Regions from separate parts of the Streptomyces roseochromogenus subsp. oscitans DS 12.976 genome, predicted to be linked through region 3. Evidence: riboswitches for the same ligand, from Rfam matches in the RefSeq annotation. Region 3 holds a riboswitch; each other region holds the start of a gene.

Region 1 (3,280 bases), 7.9 Mb from region 3:
GGAGATCACCTCGCGGATCTCCGCCTCGACGCGCTCCTCGTAGCCGGTCGCGCCGATGCGGCCGGCACGCAGGTCGGCGCGGGCTGTGCGCAGTTCGGCGGTCTGCGGGAACGAACCGATCGTGGTCGTGGGCAGCAGCGGCAGACCGAGGCGGGCACGCTGGGCCGAGGCCCGCTCGGCGTACGGCTGGGAGCGGCGCGCGTCGGCCTCGGTGACGGCGGCCGCACGAGCCCGTACGGCCGCGTCGCGGGTGAGGGGGGAGCGGGCGCGGGAGGCCAGGTCGGCCCGGTTCGCGGCCAGTTCCGCGGCGATCGTGTCGACGCCGTGGGTGAGGCCCTTGGCGAGGGTGACGACCTCGGCGGTCTTCTGCCGGGCGAAGGCGAGCCAGCGCAGGATCTGCGGCTCGATGTCCCGTTCCACGGCGGCGTCGAGCGGCACATGCAGGAGGGAGCAGGACGGCGACACGTCGACACGGTCCGCGAGACCGAGCAGGGTGCCGAGCGTGGCGAGGGACTGCTTGAGGTCGTTGACCCAGATGTTGCGGCCGTTGACGACGCCGGCGACCAGGCGCTTGCCGGGCAGCCCGCCGACGGCCGCGAGGGCGTCGAGGTTGGCGGCGGCCGCCTCGGTGAAGTCCAGGGCCAGGCCCTCGACCGGAGCCTTGGCCAGCACGGGCAGCGCCTCGCCGAGCCGGTCGAAATAGGAGGCCACCAGCAGTTGGGGCCGGTCGGCGAGGGCTCCGAGATCGCGGTAGGCGCGGGCTGCGGCGTTCAGTTCGGCCGGGGTACGGTCCTGCACGAGCGCGGGCTCGTCGAGCTGGACCCACTCGGCGCCGGCCGCACGCAGGTCGGCGAGGATCTCGCCGTACACCGGCAGCAGCCGGTCCAGCAGGGTGAGCGGTTCGAAGTCGCCGGCCACGCCGGGCGCGGGCTTGGCCAGCAGCAGGTAGGTGACGGGCCCGACGAGGACGGGCCGGGCGGTCAGGCCCAGACCGACGGCCTCCTTGAGCTCCGCCACCTGCTTGGCCGAGTCGGCCGTGAACACCGTGTCCGGGCCCAACTCGGGCACAAGATAGTGGTAGTTGGTGTCGAACCACTTGGTCATCTCCAGCGGCGCGACGTCCTGGGTCCCGCGCGCCAGGGCGAAGTACCCGGCGAGCGGATCCGCGGCGACCGCGTCCCGGTGGCGTGCGGGGATCGCGCCGAGCATGACGGTGGTGTCGAGTACATGGTCGTAGTACGAGAAGTCGCCGGTCGGCGCCTCGTCGACGCCGGCGTCCGCCAACTGCCGCCAGGTACCGCGGCGCAGTTCGGCCGCGGTGGCCCGGAGGGTGTCGGCGGTGACACGGCCCTTCCAGTAGCCCTCGATCGCCTTCTTCAGTTCGCGGTTCCTGCCCTGGCGGGGGTAGCCGTACACGGTGGCCCGTGCTGCCGCGGCTGCGGACTTGCTGGTCACGGAGATCTCCTTCGCGAGATGAATCCCTGAGATCCCGGCGACGGGACGAGAGCGCGAAGGGGGTGACGGACCGGGCGACAACGGCCCACGGCCGCCCGCTCGGTTGTCTGCGCCGACCCGCCCTCGAGGTCACCGGGATGTCCGTGCACGAGTCGTCCCGCACACGGGCAGTTGGCAGGTCTTCGGACTCGCGGGCACGTCCTCTCCCAGGAGGACACCTACTGGCCGTCGCTTCCCGGGCCCGGTACATCGGACCCAGTGCGTATGACGGCGGTCGTTCCCGCTCACCGCTGCGGGGCAGTCCCGGATTCCCACCGGGTTCCCTCTTGCGACGCGTCCCGCCTGGCTGACGGGGCGAACCAGCTGCAGAAGTCACCCTACGGGGCCGACCGGAGACGCGGTGGCGTACGTCCGGCATTCGGAAGGTGAGGTGAGACACGCGGCCGCGGCCCGCCCTGCGAATTCCCGGGAGGACGGTCTCCAGGTGCCTCGGCACGGTGCGGGAACGGGCGGTGCGACCCGTCGGCGGGCTGATTGAAGCCGGTCGGGTGATTGACGGGCCGGTCCCGGCTTGGGAGCGGCCCGTCGCGGGCTCGGGCGGAGAGACTGCGGCCATCCCAGTGGAGGTGGCGAACATATGCTCAGCGACAGCAAAGCGACGATCCTGGCCGAGAGGTCGGGCGTGGCGGACGTCGTCGCCGCCGCGCCGCGCGTGGCGCAGATCGCGGCGCGGCGCGGCGCGGAGACGGAGGCCGCCCGGCGGCTAGCGCCCGAGGTGGTCGAGGCGGTGCGGGAGGCCGGGTTCGCCCGGCACTTCGTCCCCGCGGCCTTCGGCGGTACGGAAGGCCGTTTCACGGACATGACCTCGGCGGTGATCCTGGTCGGCGAGGGGTGCGCCTCGGCGGCCTGGGCCGCCTCGCTGTCCGCCTACGCGGCCCGGTACGGGGCGTATCTGCCCCTGGAGGGCCAGGCGGTGCTGTGGGCCGACGGGCCGGACGCCCTGATGGCGGGCGCGCTCATGCCGGCCGGCAAGGCGGAGCGCGCCTCCGGCGGCTGGCGGCTCAGCGGTGAATGGAAGTACATCAGCGGGGTGCGCTTCGCCGACTGGGTCTTCGCCTGCTCCGCAGTACCCGGCACCGTGGGCCCCGACGGGCGGGGCGAGGTGCGGTTCTTCGCGGTGCCGCGGTCGGACATCACCGTCAAGGACACCTGGTTCACCCTGGGCATGCGCGGTACCGGCAGCGACACCATGGTGCTCGACGACGTCTTCGTGCCCGAGTATCTGACCCTGTCCCGGTTCGACATCAACGCGGGGCGGGCCGCGGCCTCCGAAGCCCGGTGCCACACGGTCCCCGTGAACGCCGTGAACGCCCTGCCGCTCGCCGTCCCCGTGGTGGGCGCCGCGCGGGGTACGGTCCGCACCGCGGCCGAGCAGAACCTCCGCCGGACCGACCGCCGCGGCGCCCCGCTGCGCGAGAAGGCGCCGGTGCAGATCGACCTGGCCCGCTCGGCCGCCGAGGTGGACGCCGCCGAACTCCTCGTCCAGCGCGCCGCACGGGTCGCCGACGGCGTCGAGGAGACCCGGGACGGTGAGGCGGCGGTCCGCGGACCGCGCGACTTCGCGCTGGCGGTCGAACTGTCCGTGTCGGCCGTCGAGCGCCTCTTCCGCGGCACCGGGACGACGGGTCACTTCGACTCCGACCCCGTCCAGCGGTTCTGGCGGGACGTCAACACGGCCGCGTCCCACGTGATCTTCTCCTTCGAGACCGCCGGGGCGGCCTACGGCGCCTGGGCACTGGGCGTCGAGAGCGCGGAACCGAGGCGG
Region 2 (3,280 bases), 2.0 Mb from region 3:
CACCTGAGGCTCGATGCACTCGTACACGCCCGCGATGGAGGCGATGGTCGCCGTCGGGGCGATGGCGAGCAGCAGCGAGTTGCGCAACCCTGTTTCGGCGATACGCCGGCGCAGCGCCTCCCAGCGCTCGGGCCAGGTCAGCTCGACGCCGTAGTGGTCGGGGTGCAGCACCCCCTGGGCCGTACGGGTCTTCTCCCAGGCCGGCAGCGGGCCACTGCGCTCGGCGAGGTCGGTGGAGGCCTCGTACGCGGCGAGCATGATCCGCTCGGCGATCCGCGTGGACAGGGCCCTGGCCTCCGGTGAGTCGAAGGGCAGGCGCAGCTTGAAGAAGACGTCCTGCAGCCCCATCGCGCCGAGACCGACGGGACGCCACTTGGCGTTCGACCGACCCGCCTGCTCGGTCGGATAGAAGTTGATGTCGACGACGCGGTCGAGGAAGGTGACGGCCGTACGGACCGTCTCGTCCAGCCGCTGCCAGTCGAGGTCGCCGGTCGACAGATCGACAAAGGCGCCCAGATTGACGGACCCCAGGTTGCAGACCGCCGTCTCGCCGTCGTCCGTGACCTCCAGGATCTCCGTGCAGAGGTTGGAGGAGTGGACGACGTGACCCGGCAGGGCCGTCTGGTTGGCGGTGCGGTTGGCGGCGTCCTTGAAGGTCATCCAGCCGTTGCCGGTCTGCGCGAGGGTGCGCATCATCCGGCCGTACAGCTCACGGGCCGGGATCGTCTTCTTCGCGAGGCCTTTTTCTTCCGCCTTGCGGTAGGCGGCGTCGAACTCCTCGCCCCACAGGTCCACCAGCTCCGGCACGTCGGCGGGGGAGAAGAGGGACCACTGCGCGTCGGCGTTGACCCGGCGCATGAACTCGTCCGGGATCCAGTGCGCGAGGTTCAGGTTGTGCGTACGGCGCGCGTCCTCACCGGTGTTGTCCCGCAGCTCCAGGAACTCTTCGATGTCCGAGTGCCAGGTCTCCAGGTAGACGGCCGCGGCGCCCTTGCGCCGGCCGCCCTGGTTCACCGCGGCCACCGAGGCGTCCAGGGTCTTCAGGAAGGGGACGATGCCGTTGGAGTGCCCGTTGGTGCCGCGGATCAGCGAACCGCGGCTGCGGATCCGGGAGTACGACAGACCGATGCCGCCGGCGTGTTTCGAGAGCCGGGCCACCTGGTGGTAGCGGTCGTAGATGGAGTCCAGCTCGTCCAGCGGGGAGTCGAGGAGATAGCAGGACGACATCTGCGGGTGCCGCGTGCCGGAGTTGAAGAGCGTGGGGGAGGACGGGAGGTAGTCGAGGCGGCTCATGAGCCGGTAGAGCGCGGCGACTTCGTCGACGGAGCGGACGGTGTCGTCCTCGGCGAGACCGGCGGCGACCCGGAGCATGAAGTGCTGGGGCGTCTCGATGACCTTGCGGGTGAGGGGGTGCCGCAGGAGATAGCGGCTGTGCAGGGTGCGCAGACCGAAGTAGCCGAAGCGGTCGTCGGCCGCCCGGTCGACCAGGGCGTCGAGGCGTTCGGCATGCAGCCGCGCGAACTCCGCGGTGCGGTCGGCGATCAGGCCCTCGCGGTGGCCGACGGCGACGGACTCGGTGAAGGACGTCACGCCCTGCGAGGCGGCCTCGGCGCGGATGGAGAGGGTCAGCAGCCGGGCGGCCAGCCTGGAGTAGGCGGGGTCCTCGGAGATGAGCCCGGCGGCGGCCTCGGTGGCCAGTTCGCGCAACTCCGCTTCGCCGGCGCGGGCGGACCGGCCGCGCAGCGCGGCGGCGGCGACCCGGCCGGGGTCGGCGTCGGGGAGGTCGGCGGTCAGCTCGGTCAGGGTCCGCAGCAGCGCGGTACCGGGACCGTCCGTCTCCGGCTCGCTGACTTCGCCGACTGAAGCCGGATCTGCTGGCGCGATGGTCACGTGGGGCTCTCCCTCGCTCGGCACGGGGGCCTTGTGGAGGGCAGGAGGCAGCCACGAGCGCACACGGCGTCGCGTCCACCGGCCCATTCCACGAGGCCCGGACGTCTCAGGGCACCCGGACCGGACGGCCGGGTGCGCTGCCGGCAGGTCCTCGGACTGACGCGAGCGTGCGAATGCACGCAAGTACACCGTTGCGGGACAGTTCCGGATTCGCACCGGATTCCCCTGCGGCGACAGCGAGGACGAGCATACATCTAGTGCCGGGCTGTCGTGGCACCCCCAGATGTTGTGTCGCGGTGGTCTCAGAGCGTCAACTGATAGGTGAGCAGAGTGATGTCGAGCTGCTCGGGCAGCGGATTCCAGTCCCGCTCGGGTGTGCGAACGAAGCCGAGGCGTTCGTAGATCCGGTGGGCGGCGCGCATGGTGCGCTGGGTCGACAGAACGACGGCCCGACAGCCCTCGGTGGCCCGTGCGCGGTCGAGGCACGCCTGTACGAGGGCCTCGCCGGCTCCCTGACCACGGGCGGCGCCGGCCACGGCCAGCATACGGATCTCCGCCTCTCCAGGGCGCGCGATGTCGGTCATGGGGCCGGGGAAGGGGACGAAGGTGACGCCGCCGAGCACTCCGTCGCGTACGGCCACCAGGACCTCTGCGGCGGCGGCTCTTTTGGCCACGTCCCGGAGTTCACCGAGGTATGTGTCGCTCTCGCCGAAGTCCAGGAGGCCGTCCTGGAGGTAGGCCTGGGCTGTGATGTCGCCGAGTGCGTCGTAATCGGCGGGGTCTGCGGGGCGGATCTGGATGTCCATGGTGTGAGTGTGCAAGCGAGCGGGCCGCCGTAGCACTTGCTTTCCGGCGGCCCGCTGCGGGTTGTCCGTGGTCACTCGCGCCCACGCGGCGGAGCCGCATGTCGATACGGCCCCGCGCCTCCCTTATGGGGTTGCGGTGGGCGTCAGTTCCGTCTGCACGCCGGGTTCTCCCGCGTCCGCCGTGTAGTCCTCCGGCTCGGTCTCGTCGACGCCCTCAGGGGCCTTCACGGCCTTGAGGACGATGGTGAGGACCACGGCCACGGCGACGTTGAGGACGAAGGCCGTGAGGCCGATGTAGCCGATCTCGCCGATGCCGGGGATCTGCTTCGCCGAACCGCCGAAGTGCTTCTGGGTCGGGGAGGCGACGCCGTACGCGGCGACCGTTCCGTAGGCCATGCCGACCGCCCAGCCGGCGAGCAGGGCCCAGCGGTGGAACCAGCGGGTGAACAGGCCGCCGACCAGGGCCGGGAAGGTCTGCAGGATCCAGATACCGCCCAGCAGCTGGAAGTTGATGGCGACGGTCTTGTCCATGGTGAGGACGAAGACCAGCGCGCCGACCTTCACCAGCAGCGAGACGATCTTGG
Region 3 (3,280 bases):
CCCGTCGGCAAACGGGGCAACAACCTCTCCGGCGGTCAGCGCCGCAGGATCGCCCTCGCGCGAGCCATGCTCCGTACCGCGCCCGTCCTGATCCTCGACGAGCCCACGGCCGGACTCGACGACGACTCCACGGCCCGCATCATGGCGCCACTGCGCCGCCTCACCGCCGGGCGCACGACCTTCCTCATCACCCACGACCTGCGCCTGACGGCCCAGGCCGACCTCGTCCTGCACCTGTCGGACGGCACGGCGGTCATCACGGCCCCGGGCAGGTCATCGACAACCGGGACGAGGCCGGGTCACGAGGCGGCCTGAGGGCCGACAGGCCGACGCCGCGGTTCAGGCTGCCGTATCGCGGTGACGGCGCAGCAGTGCCGCCACCGCGCAGCGCAGGCAGGCAGGCGGCCTTGCTGGCGTCCTCCACGAAGGGCGACCGCCTCGTGGCCGCCGAGGCTCCGGAGAACGCCAGAGGGCCCTCGGAAGGTTCCGAAGGGCCCTCTGTTGTCCGGAAGGAGTCAGTGCGCGGCCGGAACCGCTCGGCTGTTCGGGGCCGTGGCCGGCTTGGGGTTCAGCACGCGCTCGGCCAACTCGCCGAAGACGAGGCCGAATCCGCTCCACAGCACGATCTGGATCGCCAGAGCCGAGAGCCGGAACCGCCACAGCAGGGTGGCCGAGAAGTCCTTGGGCACCTCGTTGACGACGGGCAGGAACTGGTAGGCCAGGCCGATCACGACGGCGAACGCGGCCACCGCGGCCACGGTCGCCCACCAGGTGCCCAGGCTCGGCGCGAGCCGCTTGCCCAGGATGGTGGCGGCGACAGCCAGGAGGACGCTGAGCACCGTCATCAGGAAGTACAGGGTGGTCCGCTTGCCGATGGTGTCGGGGTTGCCGACCGACGGCGGAGCGGCCGGGTACTTCAGGAACGGCACGACGTACACGGCGAGCAGTGCGCAGCCCGACAGCAGCAGTGCCGTGGCGCGCGGGCTGAAGCGGCCCACGCGGCCCAGGGCGAAGCAGAAGGCGAGCGCGGCGATGCCGCCGAAGGCAACGCCGTAGACGAGGACGCCGGTGGCGAGGCCGGCGGTGGACTGCAGGGAGCGGGAGACGACCTCCATCTCGGGCCCGTGGGAGTGGGCGTCCTCGTAGCTGATCGCCTTGTCGACGTTCGGCTCACCGAGGAGATAGGCCACGATCAGGGCAAGCACACCGGCCGCGAGGCCGGTGACCATGCCCCGTACAAGAAGTTTCCGTACGGTTGCGGAGTTCATGGGCGTGCGGAGTCCCTCGCGTCAGTGGCAGGGGAATCCGAGCAGGTGGCGGGCGTCGTGCACCCACTCGTGGACGCCCGTGCCGTTGAACACGGAGGTGGCGCCCTGCTCGGCGCCGACGAAGTAGAGCAGGATCATCATCAGGACGCCGAAGAAGACCGCCCAGGGAGCAATCGCCTTCAGTGGCAGCTTGGCGGGAACGACGGGGGTGGTTGCTGTCGGCTGGGCGACGGTCTGCGCCATGGCAGGACCTCCTCTGGGAGTTCGCGTCCCATCTCGGTGGTGCACATGACGACGGCCACGGGTCTGACTCGCGAGCCCCTGGGGGTCCCTCATACAGTGGCGCGACCGTGCCGGATTCCCACCGGCTTCCGTGTCGCCGTCGTCGATATCGGATCGACCGTACCGCGCGACGCGCGCATGCCCAAGACCGCCTCCGCCCGACGTGATCTTCCTCTCCCGCGACGCCGACGGCGGAGTCCGCCGGGTCGTGGATGCGCACCGGTGCGTGCGTGTCAGCTCCATCTTCGTGGACAACACGGAACACCTCACGGAGCACATGCAGTGCGGCGATGACGCCACGCGCACTTCACGCCGGGGGATCCGCGCGGCGCCGGGGCGGTGTGAAGGTGTACAGGTCGAGGATGTCCGGCAGGGGAGCCACGCCCGGCCCGCCGGCGCGCACCCAGGTGACGATGTCCTCGGTCGCGTCCGCGTCGTTGACGAGCCCGAGCCAGACCGGCCGCGCACCGGCGGCCCGGCCCGCGGCCGAGGGCTGTACGACGATGACGTTGGCCTGATCGCACACGTCGAGGCAGTCGGAGACACGGACCGGCATCTCCGCCCGCAGCCGCGCGGTCTGCGCCGCGTGATCGACCCCGGTCACCTTGGGGCTGCCGCAGCAGCAGTCCCGGCACACCACGACCCGGCACGGCGCCGCACCGCCTGATGCATTCTCCGTCGGCCTCTCGGGCACGCCGCACCACTCCCCTCCCGGGGAGATCCGCCCCGGTGTCCGTCGAGGAGGCGACCGCGTGAGTCTCCTGGCTCCCGGGTCGTCACTCGCCCCGCCTTCCCACCCCGGACGGGGCGGTGGCCTGCCGGAACTCGCTCACCGGTCACAGTGGCGGGACCGCGCCTGATTTCCACCGGCTTCCTCGGACCGCCGTCGCCCTGATGTCGTCGATCATCATCCCATCACCGGCGCCGCGGCCGGCAGGCGCCCTCGGGCGCATGCTGTGAGTGAGGCTGCCGTGACCTGTGAGCGGTCCGACCGCCCTTCGGGGGCATACAGAATGTGATCGACCTGTCGCTTTCCGCACTGAATCCGGGAGCCGTGGATGCAGAAACAGGAACAGACCGTCGTTCACCGTGGTGAGACCCTGGCGTGGAACGGGTTCGTCACCGGACCCGATCTGCTCTCGACCGAGGAACTGGAGCAGGTCTCACGGCGTCTGCTCGGGACGGATCTGGCCGGGGCGAAGGAGGCGGCGGGCAAGGAGCTGCTGCCGTTCGGGGTGCCGCGCGGCCAGGTGCCGGCCATCGTGCTCGGCACCGCGTCCACGCTGAAGGGCTGCTTCGAGGCCGACGTGGCCCAACTGGCCCTCGGCCGCTCGCCGGACGACTTCTCGGCGTACAACGAGGCCCGGGCGGTGTATCTGGCCGCGCCGGGCGACCTGGTGGTGGGCCGGGGCGAGCCGTGGCGGCAGGCGGTGGCGGCGTCCGAGGCGGTCCCCGTGGAGGTCCCCGAGCTGCGTTACTACTACCTGACGCACGCCCTGCTGGCGATGGCGGTCGGCTCGTTCCCGGACCGGCCGGCCGCACCGCTGGAACGCCTGGTCCGGCAGCTGAGCGCGGTACCGGAGACGGTGGTGCGACTGTTCGCGATCGACGCCGAGGCACGGGTGCTGCTGCTCTGGCTGAAGCGCGCGGCGGGCCTGGAGCAGCTGCGGGTGGACGCCAACGGGCCGGAGGTCGCCGAGCGCTGGAACCGGAAGACGACGCTGTACCCG
Region 4 (3,280 bases), 6.3 Mb from region 3:
CGCCGGCCTGGTCTCCCTCGCCCACGGCACCAACGACGCCCAGAAGACGATGGGCATCATCACCCTCGCGCTGATCGCGGGCGGCGCCATCGCCCCCGGCTCCAACCCGCCGGTCTGGGTCATCCTCTCCGCCGGCCTGGCCATCGCGCTCGGCACCTACATCGGCGGCTGGCGCATCATCCGCACCATGGGCACGGGCCTGACCGACCTGGAGCCGCGCCAGGGCTTCGCCGCCCAGACCAGCGCCGCGACCGCCATCCTGGCCTCCTCCCACCTGGGCTTCTCGCTCTCCACCACGCACGTCGTCTCCGGTTCGGTGATGGGCGCGGGCCTCGGCCGCAAGGGCGGCGTGGTCCGCTGGTCCACCGCGACCCGGATGGCCGTCGCCTGGGTGCTCACCCTGCCGGCCGCCGCGCTGGTCGGCGCGGGCGCCGAGTCCGTCACGGACCTGGGTGACTGGGGCACCGCCGTCGTCGCCGTCTTCCTCGTCGCCGCCAGCGCCGCGATCTGGAAGATCTCCCGCCGCGAGGTCATCGACCACACCAACGTCGTCGAGACCGAGGAGCCGGCCGGCGTGGTGACCACCGCCATCGCCGCCGTGACCCCGCCCCCGGCGGGCACGGTCGCCGAGGACCTGACGGCCACGATCGCCGCCCCGGCCGCCGAGTCCGCGCGCCAGTCCGCCCCGCCGGCCGCCACCGTCTGACCCCGGCCACCCGGTTACCGAAGGAAGCATCATGAAGATCGACTGGGCAGCCATCGGCTCCGTCTTCGGCGTCAGCCTCGTGTTCACCGTGGCCCTGGTGGCCCTGTTCACCCTCGGTGTCAACGGTCTGGCCCGGCGCGAGAGGGCGGCCGCGCAGGGCGGCTCCGCCGCGCTCGCCGTCACCGGCGCTTACGTCTGCTTCGCCGCCTGCGCGGCGGCGGTGGCGTACGGCATCTACCTGATCGTCGCCAAGGCCTGACAGAACGCCACGAACCGGACGGCACCACCACAGGCACCACCACAGGCATCACGAACCGGGCATCACCAAGGCTCCTCCCCGCCCGCCGCGGAGAGGAGCCTTCGCCGTGCGCACAGGCCACGGGCACCCCGCGATGTGGGGATCGGCACACTCTCCCCGTGCAGGTCAATGGCAAGTTGACGGCCGTTCCGGGCGCGTGGTGGACTGCCCACGCCATGTACGGCGGCAGGAGAGGAAGCCGGTGCGAATCCGGCGCGGTCCCGCCACTGTCACCGGGGAAGAACCCCCGGGAGCCAGGAACTCTCACCGCCGAATCTCGTCGAACCAGGGCGCGGACACCCTGAGTGAGGACACCGATCGCCATGCCCGGCTGCCGAAGGACCCGTACCAGGCCCGCTCCTGTCCCCACGGACGGCTGAGCCGATGGGTGCCGATCGCAGCTACGCGTACGGCGCCGCCGCCGGCCTCCTCGGTGACCTGCTCCTCGGCGATCCGCGCCACGGGCATCCGGTCGCCGCGTTCGGGCGTGCGGCCGCTGCCGTGGACGGCGCGTTGTGGCACGACCACCGCGGCTGGGGCACCTTGCACACCGTGGTGTGCGCCGGTGGCGCCGTCGCACTCGGCACGGTGGCCGTACGCGCTGTACGCCCCTCCCCCGCCGCTTCCGTCGCGCTGACCGCCGCCGCCACCTGGGCGGTGGTCGGCGGCACTTCGCTCGCGCGCGAGGCCCGCACCATCGGCAGCGCCCTGGAGCGCGGGGATGTCGAGGCGGCGCGGGCGCGGCTGCCGCATCTGTGCGGCCGGGACCCGCAGGCGCTGGACGCCGACGGGATCGCCCGGGCCGTGGTCGAGTCGGTCGCCGAGAACACCTCCGACGCCGTCGTGGGCGCGCTGGTGTGGGGCGCGATGGCCGGGGTGCCCGGGCTGCTCGGCTTCCGGGCCGTCAACACCCTGGACGCGATGGTCGGTCACAAGTCCTCCCGCTACCGCCGTTACGGCTGGGCCTCGGCCCGCCTCGACGACGTGGCCGGCTGGCCGGGAGCCCGGCTGACCGCCGTACTCGCCGCCGCGGCCGGACCCGACCCGCGAGGCGCCCTGCGCGCCTGGAAGGCCGACGCCCCCAAGCACCCGAGCCCCAACGCGGGCCCCGTCGAAGCGTCGTTCGCGGGCGCGCTCGGCGTCCGCCTGGGCGGCACACTCTCCTACGGCGGCCGGGTCGAGCACCGGCCCGTGCTGAACGGCCACACCGGCCGGGCGGTCCAGGTGAGCGACATCGACCGGGCGGTACGGCTCTCCCGCCGCGTCGGCCTGCTCGCGCTCGGCACCACGGTCGCCGCGCGCCTCTTCGTCAAAGGTCTCGCCAAGGGTCTGAAGGGACGTGGACAGTGAACGGGGGACTTCTCGTCGCCGGCACCACCTCCGACGCCGGCAAGAGCGTCGTGACGGCCGGGATCTGCCGGTGGCTGGTGCGTCAGGGCGTCAAGGTCGCGCCGTTCAAGGCGCAGAACATGTCGCTCAATTCCTTCGTGACCCGTGAGGGCGCGGAGATCGGGCGGGCGCAGGCCATGCAGGCCCAGGCGTGCCGGATCGAGCCGACCGCGCTGATGAACCCGGTGCTGCTCAAGCCGGGCGGCGAGCAGAGCAGCCAGGTGGTGCTGCTGGGCAAGCCGGTGGGCGAGCTGAGCGCCCGCGGCTATCACGGCGGGCGGCAACAGCGGCTGCTGGGCACGGTGCTGGACTGCCTGGCCGAGTTGCGGGGCACGTATGACGCGGTGATCTGTGAGGGGGCGGGTTCACCGGCGGAGATCAATCTGCGCCGGACGGACATCGTGAACATGGGGATCGCGCGAAACGCGCGGCTGCCCGTGCTGGTGGTCGGCGACATCGACCGCGGCGGCGTCTTCGCCTCCTTCTTCGGCACTGTCGCCCTGCTCTCGCCCGAGGACCAGGAACTGGTCGCCGGGTTCCTGGTGAACAAGTTCCGAGGCGATGTCTCCCTGCTGGAGCCCGGGCTGGAGATGCTCCACGGCCTCACCGGGCGGCGCGCCTACGGCGTGCTGCCGTTCCGGCACGGGCTCGGCATCGACGAGGAGGACGGCCTGCGCGTTTCGCTGCGCGGCACGGTCCGCGAGTCGACCGTGTCTCCCCCGGTCGGCGAGGACGTGCTGCGCGTCGCCGTGTGCGCGATCCCGCTGATGTCCAACTTCACGGACGTGGACGCCCTCGCCGCCGAACCGGGTGTCGTGGTGCGGTTCGTGGACCGCCCGGAGGAGCTGGCGGACGCGGACCTGGTGGTGATCCCGGGTACGCGGGGC

Evidence for each region. Region 3 has a riboswitch for cobalamin ahead of M878_RS55455 (CbtB domain-containing protein). Riboswitches for the same ligand answer to the same signal wherever they lie in the genome.
Region 1: another riboswitch for cobalamin. It lies ahead of metE (5-methyltetrahydropteroyltriglutamate--homocysteine S-methyltransferase); the one in region 3 lies ahead of M878_RS55455 (CbtB domain-containing protein).
Region 2: another riboswitch for cobalamin. It lies ahead of M878_RS63315 (ribonucleoside-diphosphate reductase subunit alpha); the one in region 3 lies ahead of M878_RS55455 (CbtB domain-containing protein).
Region 4: another riboswitch for cobalamin. It lies ahead of M878_RS82125 (cobalamin biosynthesis protein); the one in region 3 lies ahead of M878_RS55455 (CbtB domain-containing protein).

What each region holds. Positions count from the first base shown of each region.
Region 1 covers NZ_CM002285.1:9,051,046-9,054,325, forward strand. The annotation lists gene metE (5-methyltetrahydropteroyltriglutamate--homocysteine S-methyltransferase) at 1-1,455, opposite strand, end outside; cobalamin riboswitch at 1,612-1,834, opposite strand; gene M878_RS88910 (acyl-CoA dehydrogenase family protein) at 2,093-3,280, shown strand, end outside.
Region 2 covers NZ_CM002285.1:3,150,624-3,153,903, reverse strand. The annotation lists gene M878_RS63315 (ribonucleoside-diphosphate reductase subunit alpha) at 1-1,890, opposite strand, end outside; cobalamin riboswitch at 2,016-2,140, opposite strand; gene M878_RS63310 (GNAT family N-acetyltransferase) at 2,193-2,696, opposite strand; gene mctP (monocarboxylate uptake permease MctP) at 2,820-3,280, opposite strand, start outside.
Region 3 covers NZ_CM002285.1:1,200,228-1,203,507, forward strand. The annotation lists gene M878_RS55445 (ABC transporter ATP-binding protein) at 1-315, shown strand, start outside; gene M878_RS55450 (CbtA family protein) at 516-1,268, opposite strand; gene M878_RS55455 (CbtB domain-containing protein) at 1,290-1,511, opposite strand; cobalamin riboswitch at 1,548-1,692, opposite strand; gene M878_RS55460 (hypothetical protein) at 1,858-2,244, opposite strand; cobalamin riboswitch at 2,305-2,427, opposite strand; gene M878_RS55465 (hypothetical protein) at 2,609-3,280, shown strand, end outside.
Region 4 covers NZ_CM002285.1:7,516,458-7,519,737, reverse strand. The annotation lists gene M878_RS82135 (inorganic phosphate transporter) at 1-706, shown strand, start outside; gene M878_RS82130 (hypothetical protein) at 738-965, shown strand; cobalamin riboswitch at 1,149-1,290, shown strand; gene M878_RS82125 (cobalamin biosynthesis protein) at 1,389-2,354, shown strand; gene M878_RS82120 (cobyric acid synthase) at 2,351-3,280, shown strand, end outside.